Regions from separate parts of the Ralstonia edaphi genome, predicted to be linked through region 1. Evidence: predicted binding sites of a transcription regulator. Region 1 holds the regulator's gene; each other region holds the start of a gene.
What was found. The regulator FNR, encoded in region 1, switches genes on or off when oxygen is low (the NO sensors DNR and NnrR bind a similar motif). The targets are predictions, from matches to a motif close to TTGATNNNNATCAA.

Region 1 (5,626 bases):
ACTGTGCGCAGTGCCATGGCTCGGACGCTGGCGGCTCGAAGGGCTTCCCGAACCTGACCGACGGCGACTGGCTGTACGGCGGCGAGCCGGACACGATCCTGACCACCATCACCAAGGGGCGTCACGGTGTCATGCCGTCGCTGGCGGCAGTGGTGGACGGCAATCAGGCTGTCAACGTGGCCAATTACGTGCGCTCGCTGTCGGGCCTGTCTTACGACCCCATCAAGGCGGCGCGCGGCGAACCGACGTTCAAGTCGGTCTGCGCGGCCTGTCACATGGCCACCGGCAAGGGCAATCAGGCCCTGGGCGCACCCAACCTGACCGACCGCGTCTGGCTGTACGGCAGTTCGGAAGCGACCATCGTCGAGACCATCCTCAAGGGCCGTGACAACACGATGCCGGCACACGAGAACCTGCTCTCGCCGGAGAAGATCCGCATGCTGGCGGCCTATGTCTGGGGTCTGTCGAATAGCAACACGAGTCACACGCAATGAGCGACAAAGAACCAGCCTGGCGCCCCATGACGCCCGCCACTGCGGCGGCGGGCGCCGAGGATGCACCGACCGAGCAGATGCTCTATGAGGTGCGGCGCAAAATTTATCCGCGCGCCGTCACCGGCGCCTTTGCGCGTTGGCGTGTCTGGCTGGTGCTGGCCACGCAGGCCATCTTCTATGGCTTGCCGTGGTTCCAGTGGAATGGTCGCCAAGCCGTGCTGTTCGACCTGGGGGCGCGCAAGTTCTACCTCTTTGGCCTCGTGCTGTGGCCCCAGGACGTCATCTATCTGACGGTGCTGCTGGTGCTGTCGGCACTGGCGCTGTTCCTGTTCACGGCGGTGGCAGGGCGGCTCTTCTGCGGCTATGCCTGTCCGCAGACGGTCTACACCGAAATCTTCATGTGGATCGAGCGGCATATCGAAGGGGACCGCTTTGCCCGCATCCGGCTCGACGGCGAGCGTTGGAGCCTGCGCAAGCTGCGCCTCAAGGCAGCCAAGCATTCGGCCTGGGTTGTGATCGCGCTGTGGACCGGGTTCACCTTCGTCGGCTTCTTCACGCCAATCCGCGACCTGGGCATGGAGACATGGACGCTGTCGCTCGGCCCTTGGCAGACTTTCTGGATGCTGTTCTACGCATTCGCGACTTGGGGCAACGCCGGGTTCATGCGCGAGCAGGTGTGCCGCTACATGTGCCCGTACGCTCGTTTCCAGAGCGTGATGGTCGACCCCGACACCTACGTCGTTACGTATGACACCCAGCGCGGCGAGCCGCGCGGCAGCCGTTCGCGCAATGCCGATTTCGAAGCGCAAGGTCTGGGTTCGTGCGTCGACTGCAGCATCTGTGTACAGGTCTGCCCGACCGGCATCGACATCCGCCAGGGGCTGCAATACGAATGCATTGGTTGCGGCGCCTGCATTGACGCCTGCGATCAGGTCATGGACAAGATGCGCTACCCGCGCGGTCTGATCCGCTATACGTCGGAACGGGCGATGCGCGATCGGCTCAGTTCGAAGGAAGCCCGTCGGCATCTGCTGCGCCCGCGCGTGCTGATCTACACCGGCATCATGCTGGTGCTCATCACCGGGTTCATCGTGGCGTTGGCCATGCGCCAGCCCCTCAAGGTTGACGTGATTCGCGATCGTGGTGCGCTGGCCCGTGAAGTGGACGGCGGCAAGATCGAGAACGTTTATCGCCTGCAGCTGATGAACGCCTCCGAGCATCCCATACGCGTGACGATCACCGCCGAGGGCATGCCGGAACTCGACGTGCAGGGCGGTCAGGGCGAATCCACCACACTGGAGCTTCCGCCAGCGGCCAACCGCTTGCTGCCAGTGCGCGTGCGCCGGCCGGCAGATGATGCTGCTCCGGGCTCGCACAAAATCCGTTTCGTCATCCACGCAGACAGTGGTAGCGACAGCCTCGTGCTGCGCGAACCCTCGAGCTTCATCGTGCCGCGCTGATGCGGCATCCCCAACAGGAGGCAACGATGCACGCAACGCAATCTTCCGCACAGGCCCGTCCGTGGTGGCGCGAGCCATGGCCGTGGCTGCTGATGGCAGGGCCGTTCGTCGCCATGATCGGCTGTGGCGTCACCATCTGGTTGGCGATGTCGCATCCCGATGCCGTCATTCACGATAACGTCGTGCGGCGCGGTTTGGTCGTCGAAAAGACGATCGCCTCGCCCACGCATGCCATTCATGCGGAGGCCCGATGAAGCGTCGACTGCTGATGTGGATACTGTGGCCGGCATTTCTGTCGGCCGCGCTGGCTGAGCTTGTGGTTTTTGCGGTGGTCGATCCTGCCGATCTGCGCTTCTTCGGCGAGCAGATCACGGTGTCGGCCCAGGCGGTCTACACCGTGTCGTTCTTTGTATTCTGGTTGCTGTGCGGATTGTCGAGCGCGCTGACGCTCTATGTGTCGCCGGGCATCGGCAAACTGGAAGCGCATGAACACCCGCTCGTTTGAGCGGGCGCCATAAGAGGCGGCTTAGGCGGCCTGACCGCTCATGACCTGGCGCAGGCCCGCCAGGTCGATCAGCTTGACGTGGCGTTGGCGGATCTGAATAAGACCCGCTTCGGCAAAGCGCGAGAACAGGCGGCTGACGGTTTCGAGCTTCAACCCTAGATAGCTGCCCAGTTCTTCGCGGCTCATGCGCAGCACAAATTCGGTCGACGAATAGCCGCGCTGGGCAGAGCGCTTCGAGAGATTGAGCAGGAACGCGGCGAGACGCTCTTCCGCACGCATGGAACCGAGCGTGAGCAGCATCAGATGATCCTGCGAAATTTCCTTGCTCATGATGCGCAGGAACTGATGCTGCAGCGAAGGCAGCCGGCGTGACAGCTGTTGCAGCTCGTCGTAGCGCACCACGCAGACCTCGGTGTCTTCGAGCGCGGTGGCGTCCGACACGTGGCGCATATCGCCAATCCCGTCGAGCCCGACGATTTCACCCGGCAGATGGAACCCCGTGATCTGGTGTCGACCGTCTTCCAGCGTCAGATGGGTTTTGAGCGTGCCGAAACGAATACCGTACACCGCTTCCAGCGGCTCACCCAGGGAGTAGAGCGATTGCCCCTTCTTAATGCGGATGCGCTCGCCGACCAAATCGTCCATCTTGCGCACATCGTCCGAGTTCATTCCCACCGGCAGGCAGATCTGCCCGAGTACACAGGTGGAACAACGCGAGGCTTGGTCGGTAAGTGCGATTCGAGTGAGCACGGGTGGGGGCGACTGAATTTCGAGAAAGTGAAATGAGTAATTCTTGTGGCGCAACTCAGCCTTATTATAACGGTGACCTCCTTGTCCTCGGACATTTCCGATGCGGCAAAACGCGGCAATTACGCTTAGTTCGCAACAGTAAAACGAAAACTTTGGCCCATATCAAAAGAGCGTCAGAAAGATGAGTGCCGCCGCGCTGCTGAGCGTTTTCCTGATTGCGCTGCTGGGCGGTGTGCATTGTCTGGCAATGTGCAGCGGTATCGCCCTCGCGGCCGAACGTGGCGCCGTGGCAGTGCGGATCGTGTCCCGTCGCCGGCTATGGTTCGAGCAGGTCGTCATGCATGCCGGCCGGCTGACCACCTATGCGCTGCTTGGCGCGATCATGGGTGCGATGGGCGCGACCGTCTGGCGCCAGCAATGGCTGCCGATTCAACGTGGCTTGTTCGCGTTTGCCAGCGCGTTGCTACTCGCCTACGGGATTTTGCTGCTCGTGCGTTCCGCCGGAGATGTGTGGCGCAGTGTATGGCTTGAGCGCTTGCTCGGCCGGTTTGCTGGAGCTCTGTCTCAAGGGGCCGCCATGCTGGGCAGCAGGCTACAACGTCAGCCGCCGTTGCTGCGCCGCTATGTCACGGGTATGGCCTGGGGGCTGGTGCCGTGCGGCATGGTCTATGGCGCATTGGCTGTGGCGTTGCTGGCAGGCAACGCCGCTTCCGGAGCCGTGGTCATGCTAGCCTTTGGGGCGGGTACGCTGCCCAACCTGCTGATGATGTCGGGCCTGGCAGGCTGGCTGCGCGGACTGTCCCGCCGGCGATGGGCGCGCGGCGCCGCCGGCGTCGCCATCGCCGGGTTCGGAATCTGGGGGTTGGCGCACGCGATCTGGCTTCCTGAGATGCTGAACGCACACGGATTCTGTCTGGTGCTGTAAGCGTTTAAAGCGCGCGCCAAATGCCATCCGGTCTGGGACGGGGACCTAGGTCATCTTCCCGGTTGCGGCGTCGCCGGAAATTGCCCTACAATCGACAACAATTCGATTCGCCAACCGCGCAAATCAACAATCCCAAGCGCGGTGCCAAGCGATGCCATCCAGCGGTAGAGTCACCCTGGACAGTCGATTCGGGCGGGCTGCCATTCTTCTCGGTAGTCGTCCGGTGCAGTATCCGTCCCCATGGCGGCGGAAGAAATTGCCCTTGTGGTGCCTGACCGGCACCGGATCAACTCGCTCCTCCGGCCCTACTTTGCGGGCACAGCCACTGCGTTTCGGTGCAGGGTCCAATTGAATTAATTGGCCTTCGCGCGCCGGGCCCGGGTGGGCAAACAGCATTCAGAAATGCCGCGTGCTTCGCGGCGGGACGACAAACCTCAAGCGTGACGGCGACTGGCCGCGCGCGAGCAATGACGAGCCGCTCAACCCGATGAATACCCAAGAGGCGAAGATCGTCCTCGAGACCGCGCTGATCTGCGCGCAGGACCCGTTGCGAGTCAATGACTTGCGCAAGCTGTTCGATGAAGATGTTTCCGCAGATACCATCCGTGTGCTGCTCGAAGAGCTGCGCCAGGACTGGCTCAATCGCGGTGTCGAACTGGTTGCGCTGGCCTCCGGCTGGCGTTTGCAGAGCCGCCCCGAGATGCGTGTGTATCTCGATCGCCTGCACCCGGAAAAGCCGCCCAAGTACTCGCGCGCCGTCATGGAAACGCTGGCGATCATCGCGTATCGCCAGCCCGTTACGCGCGGTGATATCGAAGACATTCGCGGCGTGACGGTCAACACGCAGGTCATCAAGCAGATCGAAGACCGCGGCTGGATCGAAGTCATTGGTCATCGTGACGTGCCGGGCCGCCCGGCGCTGTATGCGACGACCAAGCAGTTTCTCGACGACCTCGGCCTGCGCTCGCTGGATGAACTGCCGCCGTTGGAAGATGCCCGCGCCCAAGCGCAGGCAAGCCTGCTCGAGCAGGGCGCCATCGAATTCGAGGGCGGCGCAATTGCAGTGGAAGAGTTGACGGCGATGGTCAACGACGCGCCGGAAGGTGCCGAAAGTGCAGACGTTTCGGTGGCGGAAACCTCGGAATTGCCGGTGGTCGAGGCGCCTGTCGAGGTGGCTGCTGAAACGCCGGCGCAGTCGGAGGTGGTCGCGAGCCAGGAACCGGCCCTGGAGGCCGAATCGCAGGCGGTGAGTGCGACCGAGGTCGCGTCCGAAGACGAACACAAAACACCGGCCGAGCCGCCTGCGGCTCCTGCCAATGAACATTCATAACGCCATGTCCGCCGCGCAGTCGGCGCATGGCTTGAACCCCTAGATTTGAAAGACGTTGTGAGCACCCAGCCAGACTCCATGGATACACGTATGCCGGCCGACGCCGACGCTCAGCCGCCGCGACAAGACGGCGGTGATGGGACTGAGGCCGCGCCTCGTCGC
Region 2 (5,626 bases), on a different contig from region 1:
AAGCGGAAGAACCGGAACAGGGAGCTGGCAAAGCTGGCGCGCCGCACAAAGGTGCCACGGCCCTGGAAGCGTTCGAGCAAGCCCTCGGCCACCAAGACATCGACCGCTTTGCGGACCGTGCCGACCGCCACGTTGTACGTCTTGGCAAGCTCGGCTTCAGTCGGGATGGCGTCGCCCGGGCGCCAGTGCTGTTGGGCGATCTGCGCGGCCAGATCGTCGCGCAATTGCTGGTAGCGGGGCAGGCGGAGATCGGCGGGCATCGGTATCAAAAGTGGTCAACTATTCATCTATATGATTTGTCATTGTAGGGAGGTTGAAGGCGGAGGGCATTACAGGAAAACCCGCAGGGCCCGGTCTGCTCGACACGGGCCCTGCGGGTTTTGGTGGAACTGCTTGGGTCAAGAATTAACGCGTGGCGCGAGCCGAAGCCGGCAGCGGCTCGGTCTGTTGGGCCTTCGGACGGCGCAGCAACCGCAGCGCATACCAGGCCAGCACAAGCGCACCGATGGCGAACACGATGTCACCCGGCACACGCAGCCAGACCAGCGTTTCCATCACCTTCGAGTGCACGACTTCCGGCGAGCGGGCGTACCACATGCCCTTGGTGACGCTGGCCCAGGCCTGGTAGATACCGGCCGGCAGCAGCGACATGAACACCATCATGGCCAGGCCGATGTTCAGGCCCCAGAACGCGGGCTTGAGCAGGCGGTCGGCATGCAGGCTGCGCGCATACAGGCCGCGCAGGCAGAACAGCATCAGGCCGATACCGAGCATGCCGTACACCCCGAACAGTGCGGCGTGCCCGTGGGCGGCTGTCATGTTCAGACCTTGCACGTAGTACAGCGAAGCCGGCGGGTTGATGGCGAAGCCGAGCAGGCCGGCGCCGACGGTGTTCCAGAAGCCCACGGCCACGAAGCACAGCACGGGCCACTTGTAGGCATTGAGCCATGGCGTGCCTTGCGTGCGGCGATAGTTCTGCAGCGCTTCGAGCCCGATCAGCGTGAGCGGCACCACTTCCAGCGCAGAAAACACGGCACCCACCGAGATGATCGAGGTCGGTGTCCCCGTGAAGTACAGGTGGTGGAGCGTGCCCAGGATGCCGCCGAACAGGAACACGATCGTCTCGGCCACGATGGCGCGGTTGGCGCTGCTGGCGCGAATCAGGCCCAGGCGCGTGAAGATGAGCGCGATGACGGCGGTGGCGAACACTTCAAAGAAGCCTTCGACCCACAGGTGGACGAGCCACCAGCGCCAGTACTCGATCATCGAATAGTGCGTGTGTTGGCCCCACACCAGCGACGTCGAATAGAACCCGCCGATGCACGTGGCCGACAGGAACACCATGGCGATCAGCCCGCGCGATTCCGACGGTGTCTTCAGTGCCGGCCACAGCGCCCGGCCCAGCAGCACGACCCAGAACAGCAGGCCGACGAACAGCAAGATTTGCCACACGCGGCCCATGCTGGTGTATTCCAGCCCCTGGTTGCCGACCCAGAAGCCGAAGTCCGCACCGCGATGTTGCAGCGTGCCGAGCCAGCCGGTGGCGATGGAGCCCACCACGATAAAGATCAGCGCCCAGAACAGCAGATCAACGCCAAGCTTCTGGAACTTCGGTTCACGCCCCGACAGCAGCGGCGCAATGTACAGGCCCGTAGCGAGCCACGCCGTGGCAATCCACAGCACGCCGAGTTGCGTATGCACGGTGCGGCTGATCACGTACGGCAGCACCTGTGCCAGCGGAATCCCGAAGAACGATTCACCTTCCACCGCATAGTGCGCGGTGATGGCGCCCATGCCGATCTGTACCAGCATCAGGCCGATCACGGCAAAGAAGTACTTGCGCGTGGCCTTCATCGACGGCGTGGCGGCCACGTTGAGGAACGGATCTGCCGGCAGCGGCGCAGCCTCTTCTTCGTGCTTGCTGCTGCCGTGCAGCCACAGCATGGCGGCAATACCGCCCAGCAGCAGCACGATGCTGACCATCGACCACATGGCGGCGCCGCCGGTCATGGTGTTGCCCACGAGCGGTTCATGCGGCCAGTTGCTCGTGTACGAGATGTCGGTCTCGCCCGGGCGGTCCGCTGCGGCGGCCCACGATGTCCAGAAGAAGAATGCCGCCAGGGCTTCGCGGTCGGCCGCTTCCGGCAGCACGCCGGTGGCCATGGCGTATTGGTCGCGCAGCGTTGCCAGCGACGGATCGGTGCCGAACAGCGCCTGGAAGTGCTGTGCCACACCACGGATGGCCTCTGCGCGCTCACGCGATACGGTCAGGATGTCGTGATTGGCGTCGTACGTGTTGCGGCGCATTTCCTCCTTCACGCTGGCGTCGACGGCGGCCTGCTGCACGGTCGTCAGCGGCGCGTCGGTATCGAACTGCTGACGCGCGCGGATGGCTTGCAGCGCCGTGGCTTCCCGGTGCAGCCAGTCGGCAGACCAGTCAGGCGCAACGTAGCTGCCGTGGCCCCAGACGGTGCCAAGCTGCTGGCCCCCGGCTGCCAGCCAGGCCTCTTGCCCGCGCTGGATTTGTTCGCCGGTAAAGAGCACCTCGCCCACAGACGTGACGACGGCATGCGGAATCGGCGGCGCAGCCAGATAGATCTGCCGGCCTAGATAGCCCAATGCCCCGAACGACAGGATGAAGATCAGGCCGAGCCACCGCCACAGCCTTTGGTTGTTTTTCATGACAAGGTTCCTTGCAGGATGCAATCGGAAATTCAGGCGCCACCACCGCAACCGCCGCAGCAGTGGCCGGCGCTGGCGGCAGACGCCACCTTGGTGATGGCAACGCGCCACGTGGCGGGGCCGCGCTCAAGGTAGTCCCAGGAAAACTGGCCCGGGCGCTCCACTTGAAACTGCGACTGCAGCGGGCGCGGATCGTGATCGTTGATCAGCTCCAGGCTCTGGCCGATGCCGAGTTCCCCGAAGGCGGAGAAGATCAGCGGATGGCGCTCGCGCGGCGCCAGCACGCGGAGGTCGAGCTGGATGGTGGAGGCGGACTGTGTCATGGGGATGCCCTCTGTGGGTGTCGCATCAAAAAGATGCATTAAGGATGCAACTATATTAGTGGCCGGAATCTCCGGCGTTATTGATGTACGTCAGATGCTTGTTTTATGGGTATCTTGATGCGGCGAATCGCGCCACGACTGGGGTTGCCCGCTATACGGCGTGGCGGATGTGCTGGTTTGGGCCGTTTTTCGTTTGCGCTGTATCAAAGCCCTACTGGCTGTCGGGGCCTAACGTGGAGCGGACGACACCAGACCGATACACGGGGGAAAAAATGAGCCGTCTTCACACCGTCCGCAGCCTCATGCGCGCGGGCCTGATTTCTGTGGTGATGGGCGCACTGCTTGCGGGCACTGCGGCCCGCGCCGCCAGCGCCAAATTGCCGGGCGACTTCGGGCCGCCACGCGGCGAGCCGATCCACGCCGTCCTGACAAGTCCGCCGCTTGTGCCGCCGCCGGTCAACCGGAACTATCCGGCCAAGGTCATCGTGGAACTGGAAGTGGTCGAGAAGGAAATGCAGATCTCCGAAGGGGTCAGCTACACCTTCTGGACCTTCGGGGGCACCGTTCCCGGCAGCTTCATCCGCGTGCGCCAGGGCGACACGGTGGAGTTCCACCTCAAGAACCACCCGAGCAGCAAGATGCCGCACAACATCGACCTGCACGGCGTGACCGGGCCGGGCGGCGGCGCAGCATCGAGCTTCACCGCACCGGGCCATGAGTCGCAATTCACCTTCAAGGCGCTCAACGAGGGCATCTACGTCTACCACTGCGCCACCGCGCCCGTGGGCATGCATATCGCCAACGGCATGTACGGCCTGATCCTGGTCGAGCCGCCCGAAGGCTTGCCCAAGGTGGATCACGAGTACTACGTCATGCAGGGCGATTTCTACACGGCCGGCAAGTACCGCGAGAAGGGCCTGCAGCCGTTCGACATGGAAAAGGCCATTGATGAACGTCCGAGCTACGTGCTGTTCAACGGTGCGGAAGGTGCACTGACCGGTGACAAGGCGCTGCATGCCAAGGTGGGCGAAACGGTGCGCATCTTCGTGGGCAATGGCGGGCCGAACCTCGTCTCCAGCTTCCACGTGATTGGCGCCATCTTCGACCAGGTGCGCTACGAGGGCGGCACCAACGTGCAGAAGAACGTGCAGACCACGTTGATCCCGGCGGGCGGCGCGGCGGTTGTGAAGTTCACCGCGCGCGTGCCTGGCAGCTACGTGCTGGTCGACCACTCGATCTTCCGTGCCTTCAACAAGGGTGCGCTGGCCATCCTCAAGATCGATGGGCCGGAGAACAAGCTGGTCTATTCCGGCAAGGAGCTGGATTCTGTGTACCTGGGCGATCGCGCGGCTCCCAACATGAGCGCCGTCACCAAGGCAACCCAGGCATCCGTGAGCGGCACGCTGACCGTGCAGGATCAGGTGCAGGCTGGCCGCGCGCTGTTTGCGGGTACCTGCTCGGTGTGCCACCAGGGCAATGGCGCCGGGTTGCCTGGCGTGTTCCCGCCGCTGGCCAAGTCGGATTTCCTCGCGGCAGACCCGAAGCGTGCGATGAACATCGTGCTGCACGGCCTGAACGGCAAGATCAAGGTCAACGGGCAGGAATACGACTCTGTCATGCCGCCGATGACGCAGCTCAACGACGACGAGGTCGCCAACATCCTGACCTACGTGCTCAACAGCTGGGACAACCCCGGCGGCCGCGTGAGCGCAGACGAAGTCAAGAAGGTGCGTGCCCAGCCGGCGCCTGCCAAGGCCGCGGCCGAACATTGAGCGGACCCGCACGACCATGTCCCGCCTGACCTTGCACCTTGCTGCCATGTTGATGGCGCTGGCCAGTGCAACCGCACACGGGGCCACCTATGTGCGGGTGCCCGGCGGCGACTTCGACAGCGTGCTGCCCCAGAACGCACCGGGGCAGCCGCAGCGGGTGCGTATCGAGCCGTTTGAGCTGCGCACCACGCCCGTCACCATCGGCGAATTCCAGACCTTCGTGCAACGCCACGAAGCCTGGCAGCGTGGCCGGGTGCCGCAAGTCTTTGCCGGCAAGGCCTACCTTGCCGACTGGGCCGATGCGACGCACGCCGATCCGCAAGCGTCGCCGCAAGCGCCGGTGACCGGCGTGAGCTGGTTTGCCGCCCGTGCCTATTGCGAAAGCGAAGGCGCGCGGCTGCCGACGTGGCTCGAGTGGGAATCCGCCGCCGCGGCCGACGCCACGCGCGCTGACGCCCGCGACGACCCGCAATGGGCGCAACGCATTCTCGGCTGGTACGAACGGCCCGCGACGCGTGTGTTGCCACCCGTTGGCGGCCCTGCGGATGTCCATGGCGTGCGCGACCTGCACGGCCTGATCTGGGAATGGGTCGACGATTTCAACGCACTGTTCATTGCCGGAGACAGCCGCACCCAGGGCGACCCCGACAAGCAGAAGTTTTGCGGCGCCGGTGCCATCAGCATCGTCCGCCGCGACAGTTACGCCGTGCTGATGCGCGTGGCGTTGCTGTCATCACTTGAAGGCGCCGATGCCACGGGAAGCCTTGGCTTTCGCTGCGCCCGATCCATCAATGGAGAACGTCCATGACGCTTCTTAAGCAACTTTGCCGTGCCTTCGTGGCATGTGTG
Region 3 (5,626 bases), on a different contig from region 1:
GTGGCGCCGGACATTCACCTCGTGCTCAATCAGGCTGGCGCCAAAAAGCGCTATCACGCCGATTGCAGTGACGAAGAATTGCGTGTCGCCGCCGCGCTGGTGGATGACGCCGTCAACACGCTGCTGCATCGCCTCGACGCCGCTGGCGATTGATCTGCGTCGATTCTCTGTCTTTATCCAGCGATGAGCTGGCGCTGCAACGCCGTGGTGTTCGGGATGACCACCTCGCGGCCCTCCACCCGGATCAACCCGTCGCGAACCAACTGACGCAGCGTGCGGGACAGCGTGGCCGGCGCCAGCCCAAGCTTGGACGCGACCAGGCTCTTGCTGCATGGAAACCGCGTGCGGTCAAACTTGCGCGGCAGCGAGAGCAGATACCCGATCAGCCGTTCATTCGCGCTTTGCAGGTTCACGGTTTCGATGTCGCACATCAATGTGTGCAGGCGAGCTGAGAGCCCAGCGAGCATCTGCCGCGCCAGGCGCGGATGCACGTGCAGCGCATCGTCGATGGCGCGCTTGCCGATCCAGACCAGCAGGCTGTCTTCCATGGCCTGCGCGTCCGCCGCATAGGGGCGGTTCAGGAACATGAAGGGCTCGCCAAAGCACTCGCCGGGTCCGAAGAACTCGATGACCTTGCATTGGCCGTGTGTGCCCGGCAATACGAGCTTGATGGCTCCGACCACCACGACATAGAAGCCATCGGCGCGATCGCCACGGTGAAACGCGAAGTCGTGCCGCGACACGCGCACAGCGTGGCTCTCACGCGTAAGCACGGCCATGTCATCGTCGTCGAAGTCCTGGAACAGCGGGCTGTGCTTGAGCAGAGCGCCCACATCAAGGGGGTCTTGCATGGTGTCACCGGCAACAGAAAGAAGAAAAGCAGGCGGCCAATGCGCGCTGGGTGCCCTCGCTGGGCAGCGTGATGGCCGGGGTTCCGGGGGCACTTCGGTAGGCTTGTAATGCGTAGTGTTTCACGCCGCGCAGGCTGAGGTTTTGCGCCAGCGCAAGAAGCTCGGGTTCTGGCAGCCAATCGGGGTGCCACGTGGTGCGGCACTCAAATGCGCTGCCGTTCTGCAGCAGAAGATCCAGGCACGCATCGACCGGCGCAGCGCTGCCGCGGCGGCATGTGAGCGCGTCGTAGCGCGGTGCGCTCGTCTTGATGTCGAGTCCCACCCAGTCCACAAGCGGCAGTACGTCGGCCAGCCGCGCCGGATAAATGCCGCCGGTGTGCAGGCCAATCCTGTAGCCGAGCGCGCGCACGTCGCGCATCAGTTGCGGCAGATGAGGCTCGCTCAGCGGTTCACCGCCGGAGAAGACCACCGCATCGAGCAGCCCCACGCGACGCTGCAGAAACGCGAAGACATCGTCCCAATCCAGCGTGCGCGCCCGCGTCTGCAAGTGCGGGTTATGGCAGTAATGGCAGCGCCACGGGCAGCCCGCGACAAACACGACTGCCGCAAGCTGTCCGGGCCAGTCGACGCTGGAGAACGGCGCCAGGCCGCCGATGGCCGGCGGCGGGCAGTGCGGTGGCTCAGCGTGCGCGGTCTTCAACAAAGAAGCGGCGTTCACAGAATTCCCCTTGCTTGCCGATGTTGAACGAGCTGACGGGCCGGTGATAACCCATCACGCGGGTCCAGACTTCGCAGCGCGTGCGTTGGCTGTCGTCGAGTGCAGCGGTGTGGTTGGCGGTTTGTGCAACGGTAGTCATACGGAGGCTCCTTCGTGATGGAGGTGGGTGGAAGAACCAGGGGTGTCCGCCGTTGCGCACCCGCACTTGCCGTGAGGCTGCTGAGCCAGCAGTTCTGCATCGCATTTCGGACAGAACGCGTGATGGCCGGACAGATAGCCGTGCTTCGGGCAGATCGAAAACGTCGGAGTGATGGTGATGTACGGCAGGCGGAAGTTGGCCAACGCGCGGCGCACGAGCTCCTTGCACGCCTGCGGCGAGGAGATGGCTTCGTTCATGTACAGATGCAGCACCGTGCCGCCCGTGTATTTGCTCTGCAGCGCTTCCTGGCGCGCCAGTGCTTCAAACGGGTCGTCGGTGTAGCCGACGGGCAGCTGGCTGGAGTTGGTGTAATACGGCTGGGCTGTCGTGCCGGCCTGCAGGATGCCCGGCCAGCGCTTGCGGTCTTCGCGGGCGAAGCGATAAGTCGTGCCCTCCGCGGGCGTGGCTTCGAGGTTGTAAAGGTGTCCCGTCGCCTCCTGGAATTCCGTCATGCGCTGGCGCACGTGGTCGAGCAGGCGCACGGCCATGGCGTGGCCGAATGGCGTGGTGATGTCGTCGGCATCGTGCGTGAAGTTGCGAACCATCTCGTTGATGCCGTTCACGCCGAGCGTGCTGAAGTGGTTGCGCAGCGTGCCCAGGTAGCGACGCGTGTACGGGTACAGCCCCTGGTCGATCAGCCGCTGCACAAACTTGCGCTTCACCTCCAGCACGTCGCGGCCGAGCGCAAGCAGCGTATCCAGCCGCGCCAGCAGCGCCGCCTCATCGCCCGCGTAGAGATAACCCAATCGCGCGCAGTTCACCGTCACCACCCCGATCGAACCGGTCTGCTCGGCCGACCCAAATAACCCGTTGCCGCGCTTGAGCAGCTCGCGCAGGTCGAGCTGCAGGCGGCAGCACATCGAGCGCACCATGTGCGGCTCCAGATCGGAATTCAGGAAGTTCTGGAAGTAGGGCAGCCCGTAGCGTGCCGTCATCTCGAACAGCAGCGTGGTGTTCGGGTGTTCCCAATCGAAATCGGGCGTGATGTTGTAGGTGGGAATCGGAAACGTGAATGCGCGGTCCTTCGCGTCGCCCGCCATCATGACGTCGATGTACGCGCGGTTGATCATGTCCATCTCGGGCTGGAGGTCGCCGTAGGTGAACGGCATCTCTTCGCCGCCGATGTACGGAACCTGTTCGCGCAGGTCCGCTGGGCACGTCCAGTCGAACGTGAGGTTGGTGAACGGCGTTTGCGTCCCCCAGCGGCTGGGCACGTTGAGGTTGTAGATCAGCTCCTGCATGGATTGCTTGACCGCCGCATACGACATCGCGTCGCGCCGGATGAACGGCGCCATGTACGTATCGAAGGAGCTGAACGCCTGTGCGCCGGCCCACTCGTTTTGCAGGGTGCCGAGGAAGTTGACGATCTGCCCGATCGCTGCGGACATATGCCGCGGCGGCGTCGCTTCCACCTTGCCCGGCACGCCGTTGAATCCCTCCGTCAGCAATTGCCGCAAGGACCAACCTGCGCAGTAGCCCGACAGCATGTCGAGATCGTGGATGTGGAGGTCGCCCTCGCGGTGCGCCATCCCGGCTTCGGGGCTGTAGACATGCGAGAGCCAGTAGTTGGCCGTGACCTTGCCTGCCACGTTCAGGATCAGGCCGCCCAGGCTGTAGCCCTGATTGGCGTTGGCATTGACGCGCCAGTCGCGCTGCTCGAGGTACTCGTCCATCGTGCTCTCGACATCGACCAGCGTGTGCTTGAGCGAGCGCAGCCGGGCATGCTGCTCGCGGTAGACGATGTAGGCGCGCGCGGTGCGCCAATAGCCGGCGTCGACCAGCACCTCTTCCACGCAGTTCTGGATGATTTCGATGCCGGGGCAGGGCAGCGGGGCGAGATGTGTGACCACGCCGGTGGTCAGGCGCTGTGCCTCGACGGCGTCGAATTCGCCGGTGGCCTGGCCGGCTGCCGCGATCGCCTGGTGGATCTTTTGCGCATCGAACGACGCCAACGAACCGTCGCGCTTGGTGACTTGCCTGGTGAGCTGTGTGCCCGTCATGAGGTACTCCATCTAGTGGTATGGAGTCAGACTAGCACTACATATTGTGGTCGGTGAGTCGTAAAGACCTTGATTTTTAAATCCCTTGACCCCCGTCAACCGGTGCCATTTGCGACGCAGACAGGTCGTGCCGCTGTCAGTCGACGATGAACAGCCGGGCGCCGTTCCTGGTGTACGACTGATGGGCTTCGGCATCGTCGCCGACCTGATAGCTCATGCCGGGCCTGAGCGTGAACTTTCGGCCGTCTTCCAGCGTGGTTTCCAGTTCGCCATCCAGGCAGAACAGGATGTGGCCCTTCTTGCACCAATGGTCGGCCAGGTAGCCCGGTGTGTACTCGACCATGCGTACGCGGATGCGGTTCGGCTCGTCGCCAAAGTAGCGGGTGCGCCAGATCGCCATGCCGGTCTCGCCAGTGTGTTCGGTTGGTTCAACAGTGGACCAGTCGGTCGTGCCGAAAGCGAAGGGCGCCATTTTCATCGTGGGACTCCGGTAGCTGACGTAAGCCCATGATGGTATCAGCGGCTTACGTGGTGCCTGCGCCGCATGCGGTGTGCTGAAAACTGCGCTTATGGGTACGCCCCGACAGCATTGCGTGCCGCTCAATAATCCGCGCCGGACCGCCCGAAATCCACAGCCCATGCGGCATTGCAGCACGGGCTCAATCGTGTCACATCGATGTATGCAGAAATTGCATGGTGCTATGCAACATCGACATAACGATGGTCATGCGCTTCTCTAATATCGTCGCTTTTTACAAAGCGTGACGAACTTGGGCCGGCCCTTGGCCCCATGAGATCCGCGTCTGTCGCGCGCCGTCCCTCCGGCCACGATATTCCTTGGAGAAAGTCTTGAACACCAAACGTCTGACCTCCCACATCGGGCTGGCAATGCTGCTGGGCATTGCCGTCGGCTGGGGCTGCCACGAATACGCCAAGGACGCTGCGGCGGCCAAGGACATCGCTTCGTACTTCAGCATCATCACCGACATCTTCCTGCGCATGATCAAGATGATCATTGCGCCGCTGGTGTTCTCGACCCTGGTGACGGGCCTGGCGAGCATGAGCGGTGGCCGCTCCGTTGGCCGCGTCGGCCTGCGCGCGATGATCTGGTTTGTGTGCGCGTCGGCCACGTCGCTGGCGCTGGGCATGCTGCTGGTCAACTTCTTCCAGCCGGGTGTGCACATGAACCTGGCGTTGCCCGATGTGTCGGCCACGTCGGGCCTGAAGACCGGTGACTTCACCCTCAAGGCGTTCATCACGCACGTGTTCCCGCGCAGCATCGTGGAGGCCATGGCCACCAACGAAATCCTGCAGATCCTGGTGTTCTCGCTGTTCTTTGGCGCCGCGCTGTCGACGATGAAGAACCCGATGGACACCGTGATCGGGCGCGGCCTGGAAGAGCTGACCAAGCTGATGTTCCGCATTACCGACTACGTGATGCGCTTTGCACCGCTGGGCGTGTTTGCCGCCATGGCCGCTGCCATCACGGTGGAAGGCGTGGGCGTGCTGTGGACGTACGGCAAGCTGATCGGCGAGTTCTACCTGGGCCTGGCGCTGCTGTGGGCCATTCTGTTCTTCGTCGGTTATGTTCTGCTGGGCCGGTCGCTGGGCCGTCTACTGGGCTTGATTCGTGAGCCGACCATGCTTGCGTTTGCCACGGCGAGCAGCGAATCGGCGTATCCGAAGACGATGGAAGCACTGGAAAAGTTTGGCGTGCCCAAGCGCGTTGCCAGCTTCGTGCTGCCGCTCGGCTACTCGTTCAACCTCGATGGCTCGATGATGTATCAGGCCTTTGCGGTGCTGTTCATCGCGCAGGCGTACAACATCCAGATGAGCTTTACGCAGCAAGTCACGCTGC
Region 4 (5,626 bases), on a different contig from region 1:
CCGCGTCGGTCTCCGGCACGAAGAAGGTCATGTAGACGTCGGACAGATCGACGAGATTGAGCAGCCGCCCGCCGCCGGCCAAGACCTCGCCAGGCTGGGCGATGCGGTATTGCACGCGGGCGTCGCGCGGCGCCGTCAGGGCGCTGTCATCGATATCGGCCTTGATGCGCAGTACGGTGGCGTCTGCCGCCTTGACGGTGGCGCCGGCGCCGGCCACCTGTGTCCGCGCGGCCAATACGGCTGCCTGCGCCGCCTCGGCTTGCGCGCGGGCCGCCACCAGCGCGGCCTTGGCGCTGCGCACGCGGGCGCGGTCGTCGTCCAGCTCCTGCATCGACGATGCCCCTTCGTGCGACAGCGTCTCGGAGCGCGCCAGGCGGCGCTGCGCGGCATCGAGGTCGCTCTCACGCAAAGCAATCTGCGCGAGAGCCGCCTGCCGATCGGCTTCTCGCACGGCCACCTGCGCCTGTGCGCTCGCCACGGCAGAGACCGATTGCTGCTGCCGCGCCAGAGCCTCGTCGCGCTGCGCTTCCAGCGTCTGCACTTGCATGTGCGCAAGCGGCTGCCCTGCCGTCACGAAGTCGCCCTCGTCCACCAGGATGTCCTGCACGCGGCCGGGGAGCTTGGTTGCCACGTCGATTTCGGTGGCTTCGATGCGGCCGTTGCCGCTCACAAAGCCCTTGCCGGGACCTTCTTGCCGAAGCGTCTTCCACGCGAACGCCGCTCCGGCTACCACCAGGGCGGCCGCCAGCAGCGCAATCCATCGTTGTTGGGGAGTCGTCGTCATGGTGTTGTTCGGCCCGATACGCGCGATGCCGGCGTCAGGCTCAGAGGATGGGGTTGCGGATCGGTTGCGGATTCGACGGCCTGCGTGCCGCCGCCCAGTGCCGCATACAGGCCAACGCGGCTCGAGAGAAGCGCGCGACGCATTTGCACCAGTTGCTGCTGCGCGGCCAGCAGATCGCGCTGGGCGTCGAGCACCTCCAGGAACGTCGATGCTCCAGCGTCGAAACGCAGTTGCGACAGCCGCGCCCGTTCGGTCTGTGCGGCCAATGCGGCCTTTGCAATGTCGAGCTGTTCGGCCAGCCACCTGCGTGCCGACAGCGCGTCGGACACGTCGCGGAATGCGCCCTGCACCGTCTTTTCGTAGGCGGCCACGGCAAGGTCTCTGCGGGCTTCTGCCAGGTCGAGGTTGCTGCGCAGCTTCCCGCCTTCAAACAGCGGCAGGCTGATGCTGGGCGCAAACACCCAGGCGCGTGTGCCGGGTGCAAACAGATTGCCCAGTTCCGGGCCGACGGTGCCGTAAGCGCCCGTCAGCGCCACGCGCGGAAAGAACGCCGCCCGTGCCGCACCGATGCTGGCGTGCGCGGCCCGCAGCCGGTGCTCCGCAGCTGCAATGTCCGGGCGCTGCGTCAGGAGATCGGAAGGCAGACCGGCGCGCAGCTCGGCCAGCATGTGGCGCTCGTCAAGCGGCTCGGCAACAGGTGGCAAATCGATGGGCTTGCCGACAAGCACGGCCAGGCCGTGCGCCTGAACGTCGCGCGCCTGCCGCAGTTGCGTCAGCAGCGCCTGCGCCTGGGTCAGCAGGGTCTCGACCTGCGTTTGGTTCAATCGTGAAGTCGCCCCGACCGCCACCCGGCGCGAGAAGATGCGCAGTGTCTCGGTGCGGCTGTCCACGGTCTGCTGCGCCAGCGCGATGCGCTCGTCCAGTTCACGCAGGACCAGGTAGCTGTCGGCCACCTGTGCGATCAGCCCAAGCGCGACCGCGCGGCGCGCCGCGTCGGAGGCTACGTAGCTTTCCAGAGCGGCGTCGTTGAGGTTGCGCACGCGCCCCCAGAAATCGATCTCCCAGCTGGAGACACCGGCCCCCACCTGGTACTGGGTGACACGCATGGGCATGCCGAATGGGCTGACGTCCGCCGGAATGCTCAGGCGGCTAACGCCGGCCTGCGCGTCAAGGTGCGGAAAAGACTCCGAGCGCTGGATGCCAAACGCGGCACGCGCCTCTTCCACGCGCAGCACGGCAGTGCGCAAGTCACGGTTGTTCTCCAGCGCTTGCGCAATCAACGCCTGCAGGCGCGTGTCCGTAAAGTACGCCTGCCAGCCGGTGGCGGCGGCGGACAGGCCGTCCGTGCCGTCGTCGGTGTCGTAGTGCTGGGCCACAGGCAACGCGGGCGCCTCGTAAGGCGGCGCCATCGAGATGCAGGCCGACAGGGCCAGCACAGCGGCGGCGGCCATCGCGGCGGCGCGGGTGCCTGCGTAGCTGCCATGCTGCCGGCGTTGTTTCTCCACACGCATCTATTTCTCCAGCACGTAGGTGCCGGGCGCATCGGCCAATGGCGGGAATCCTGGAACGCCCATCTTCGGCGGCTTCACCACTGCGGAGCCCGAGGCATGTTCAACGAGCCATGCATGCCACGCCGGCCACCAAGAGCCGTCTGTGGCGGGTGCCGAGGCCAGCCAATCATCCGGCGCCGCCGATGTCTCGCCTGCATGGCGTGTCTGCATCTGGAAACGCCGATGCGAGTTGACGGGCGGGCTCACGATGCCGGCGTTATGGCCGCCGCTGGTCAACACGAACGTCAGCTCAGCCTCGGTCAGGTGATGCAGCTTGTAGACGGAGCGCCAGGGCGCCACGTGGTCGGTCAGCGTGCCCACCACGAAGATGGGCAAATCGATATCGTTGAGCGCCACCGGCTTGCCGTTGACGGGGTAGCGGCCCTCGCTCAGGTCGTCGTTCAGAAACAGGTGCCGCAGGTACTGGCTGTGCATGCGCGCGGGCATGCGCGTGGCATCGGCGTTCCAGGCCATCAGATCGTTCATGGGTGCGCGGTCTCCCAGCAGGTATTCGCCCACCAAGCGCGACCACAACAAGTCATACGAGCGAAGCATCTGGAAGGCTCCGGCCATCTGGCTGGCGCGCAGATAGCCGGTCTGCTCCATCTGCGCTTCAAGCAGGCTGACTTGGGCCTCGTCGATGAACAGGCCCAGTTCGCCCGGCTCACAAAAGTCTGTCTGGGCGGCAAAGAGCGTCATGGACGCCAGCCGCGCATCGCGATCGCGCGCCATGGCCGCTGCGGCAATCGCCAATAGCGTGCCCCCAAGGCAGTAGCCGGTCGCATGTACGCGCTGGCCCGGCACGATGGCATTGACGGCATCGAGCGCGGCAAAGACGCCGAGCTTCAGGTAGTCATCCATGTCGAGGTCGCGATCCGCCTCGTCAGGGTTCTTCCAGGAGATGCAGAACACGGTATGGCCCTGCTCGAGCAGATAGCGGATCAGCGAGTTCTGCGGCGACAGATCGAGGATGTAGTACTTCATGATCCAGGCCGGCACGATCAGGATGGGCTCGGCCTGCACCTTGCTCGTGGCTGGCGTGTACTGGATCAGCTCGATCAGGCGGTTGCGCAGGACCACCTTGCCGGGCGTGATGGCCACGTCGCGGCCCACCATAAAGCGTTCGGTACCGGCAGCGGGCGCGCCGCTCATGGAGCGCTCCACATCGTCAAGCGCATTGAGCGCGCCGCGCACGAGATTGGTGCCGTGCTGTTCAAAGGTCCGGCGCAGGACAATCGGGTTGGTCGCCAATTGGTTGCCCGGCGACATCATGTCGAGCCATTGCCGCGCAGCAAAGGCGACCACGTCCTCATGATGTTTGGCGACACCCCACACGCCGCGCGTCGCCGCCTCCCACCATTGTTCTGTCAAGAGGAAGGCCTGATGCAGCACGTTGAACGGCCACAAGCGCCACTCGTCGGCAGAGAAACGACGGTCGCGGGCCGGCGGCTGGACGCAAAGACACGCGTTCTGGGGCCCGGAAGCCATGCAGTTCCGGATGTAACCCTCGAGTTGTTGGGCCTGCGTCAGCGCCAAGCGGTACAGATCCAGCTGCTTGCCGGGAGAGACGGCCAGATGCAGCGCCCAGTCGAGCAGCGCCAGTTGCATCGATGCAAGCGACAGCGAATTGGAGGCGCGGGCAAGCGCAGCGTGAAACGGTAGGTCGATCTGCTCAGCAGTCAACGAAGACGGCACGGGGGCGGTGCGCATGGTCGGGGCGTCAAACGATTGCGAAATATGCAATCCATTAGATGCCAGGGGCTACCGCCCGGACTTGATGCACCTCAAACCGGGGCAAGAGGGCGGACTCTAGGTGGAGTCACAGAAACGACATCTGGGGGTGGCAATCCGGGCAGCAGGTCACTACCGCGCGCTATTCGGTAGGGGTCTCCGACCCGGGCCACCCCGTCGTCTACCGACGCGTCGGCTCGCCTCGCATATCTGCGGATCCGCCCGAGCCCGCGGCCGCGCCCGTTCCTGCCAAACCGTCGCTACCGCCGGATCCACGCGATCCGGCCGAGGTGCCGGCGCCCTCGGGGGCGGATGCTTTGGGCGCGGACGCCGACACTGTATTGGGATGCCGGGGCAGGGATTTTTTTGTCGCCTGAGGTGGAATCGCCGCTGCGGAAGCTGGCCGCGCAGGGTGTATCTTCCCGGGCTGCGCGAACGAAAGCCCGCTTCCCCATCCCAGCAAAACGAGCAAGCCAGCCGCTGCCCTCTTCTGCACTTTCCATACGTTGTCCATGCTCGGCCTCCGGTGCGTGCCGGTGTTTGAAGCAGCCGACATGCCACCGGTATCCATTCGCAGTCACGATTCTTGCTGCCCCGTCGGCTTTCAGCGTTTTGTTTCGCGCTGAGCCGCCATCGTCAACATCCCCGAAGACGGAGCCCGATATGCACGACGAATTTAAACCGGCCCGGCGCCGTTTGCTCAAGGCCCTGGGGATCACGCTACCCGCCTCGACCACCGTATTCGCTGGCGCGCAAAGCCCAGCGGCACGCACATCCGAGCACCTTCCGGGCATGACTGCCACGCCGGGGCCAAGCGCCACCTCCGGCGCAGCGGCGACTGAACCTGTGAGTCTTTTCTTCAATGCATACGAAAAAGCGGCGGTCGATGCGATCGTTGCGCGCCTGATTCCGGCAGACGAACTCGGGCCCGGTGCGAAAGAGGCTGGCGTCACGGTGTTCCTGGATCGACAACTGGCGGGCAGTTTCGGCAGCGGCGCGAACTTTTATCGCCATGGCCCCTTCCAGCAAGGCACACCGGAACAGGGCTATCAGCTGGCGCTCACGCCGGCGGAATGCTACCGCCTCGGTCTGGCGGCATTGGACCGCGTCTGTGCAAGCCGTTATGGCGGAAAGCGATTCGCCCAGCTCGATGCAGCAACGCAGGACGCGGTGCTTGGCGAGGCTGAGGCCGGGAAACTGCAGATGGACGGTGTGCCGAGCGCGGTGTTCTTCCAGACGCTGTTGGATGGCGCTGTCGAGGGCTATTTTTCCGACCCCATCTACGGCGGCAACCGCGACATGGTGGGCTGGAAGCTGGTCGGTTTTCCGGGCGCAATGGCCAGTTTTGCCAATGACATCGAGCGACACAACCAGCCCTACACGCGTGCGCCTGTTTCGATTGCCACGGCCCACGCGCACGACATGGCGACAGCGCCGCCGCGCTCGGAAGCACAACCGATTGCCTTCGTCGCGCTTGCAAGTAACGAGGTATGCCGCAGCCGCACGGGCGCCGATAACGGAGGCGGCGAATGAAGACATTGCCTCCCGTGGATGCCGTAAT

Region 2: a site for FNR is predicted at 3,086-3,099, ahead of R2669_RS03235 (DUF2249 domain-containing protein). Genes of this name have one in related genera too.
Region 3: a site for FNR is predicted at 3,854-3,867, ahead of R2669_RS06750 (ribonucleoside triphosphate reductase). Genes of this name have one in related genera too.
Region 4: a site for FNR is predicted at 4,109-4,122, ahead of R2669_RS01125 (PHA/PHB synthase family protein). Genes of this name have one in related genera too.

What each region holds. Positions count from the first base shown of each region.
Region 1 covers NZ_CATWHI010000005.1:311,121-316,746, forward strand. Annotated here, with positions in the region: gene ccoP (cytochrome-c oxidase, cbb3-type subunit III) at 1-494, shown strand, start outside; gene ccoG (cytochrome c oxidase accessory protein CcoG) at 491-1,954, shown strand; gene R2669_RS18975 (FixH family protein) at 1,981-2,208, shown strand; gene R2669_RS18980 (hypothetical protein) at 2,205-2,459, shown strand; gene fnr (fumarate/nitrate reduction transcriptional regulator Fnr) at 2,481-3,209, opposite strand; gene R2669_RS18990 (sulfite exporter TauE/SafE family protein) at 3,391-4,134, shown strand; gene scpB (SMC-Scp complex subunit ScpB) at 4,622-5,464, shown strand; gene R2669_RS19000 (pseudouridine synthase) at 5,555-5,626, shown strand, end outside.
Region 2 covers NZ_CATWHI010000001.1:723,005-728,630, reverse strand. Annotated here, with positions in the region: gene R2669_RS03245 (GntR family transcriptional regulator) at 1-260, opposite strand, end outside; gene R2669_RS03240 (nitric-oxide reductase large subunit) at 406-2,682, opposite strand; gene R2669_RS03235 (DUF2249 domain-containing protein) at 2,715-3,005, opposite strand; gene nirK (copper-containing nitrite reductase) at 3,278-4,777, shown strand; gene R2669_RS03225 (formylglycine-generating enzyme family protein) at 4,794-5,585, shown strand; gene R2669_RS03220 (SCO family protein) at 5,582-5,626, shown strand, end outside.
Region 3 covers NZ_CATWHI010000002.1:345,395-351,020, reverse strand. Annotated here, with positions in the region: gene R2669_RS06770 (putative zinc-binding protein) at 1-153, shown strand, start outside; gene R2669_RS06765 (Crp/Fnr family transcriptional regulator) at 174-851, opposite strand; gene R2669_RS06760 (anaerobic ribonucleoside-triphosphate reductase activating protein) at 856-1,569, opposite strand; gene nrdD (anaerobic ribonucleoside-triphosphate reductase) at 1,532-1,708, opposite strand; gene R2669_RS06750 (ribonucleoside triphosphate reductase) at 1,705-3,768, opposite strand; gene R2669_RS06745 (DHCW motif cupin fold protein) at 3,905-4,246, opposite strand; gene R2669_RS06740 (dicarboxylate/amino acid:cation symporter) at 4,618-5,626, shown strand, end outside.
Region 4 covers NZ_CATWHI010000001.1:234,451-240,076, forward strand. Annotated here, with positions in the region: gene R2669_RS01115 (HlyD family secretion protein) at 1-784, opposite strand, end outside; gene R2669_RS01120 (efflux transporter outer membrane subunit) at 781-2,295, opposite strand; gene R2669_RS01125 (PHA/PHB synthase family protein) at 2,296-4,044, opposite strand; gene R2669_RS01130 (gluconate 2-dehydrogenase subunit 3 family protein) at 4,729-5,598, shown strand; gene R2669_RS01135 (GMC family oxidoreductase) at 5,595-5,626, shown strand, end outside.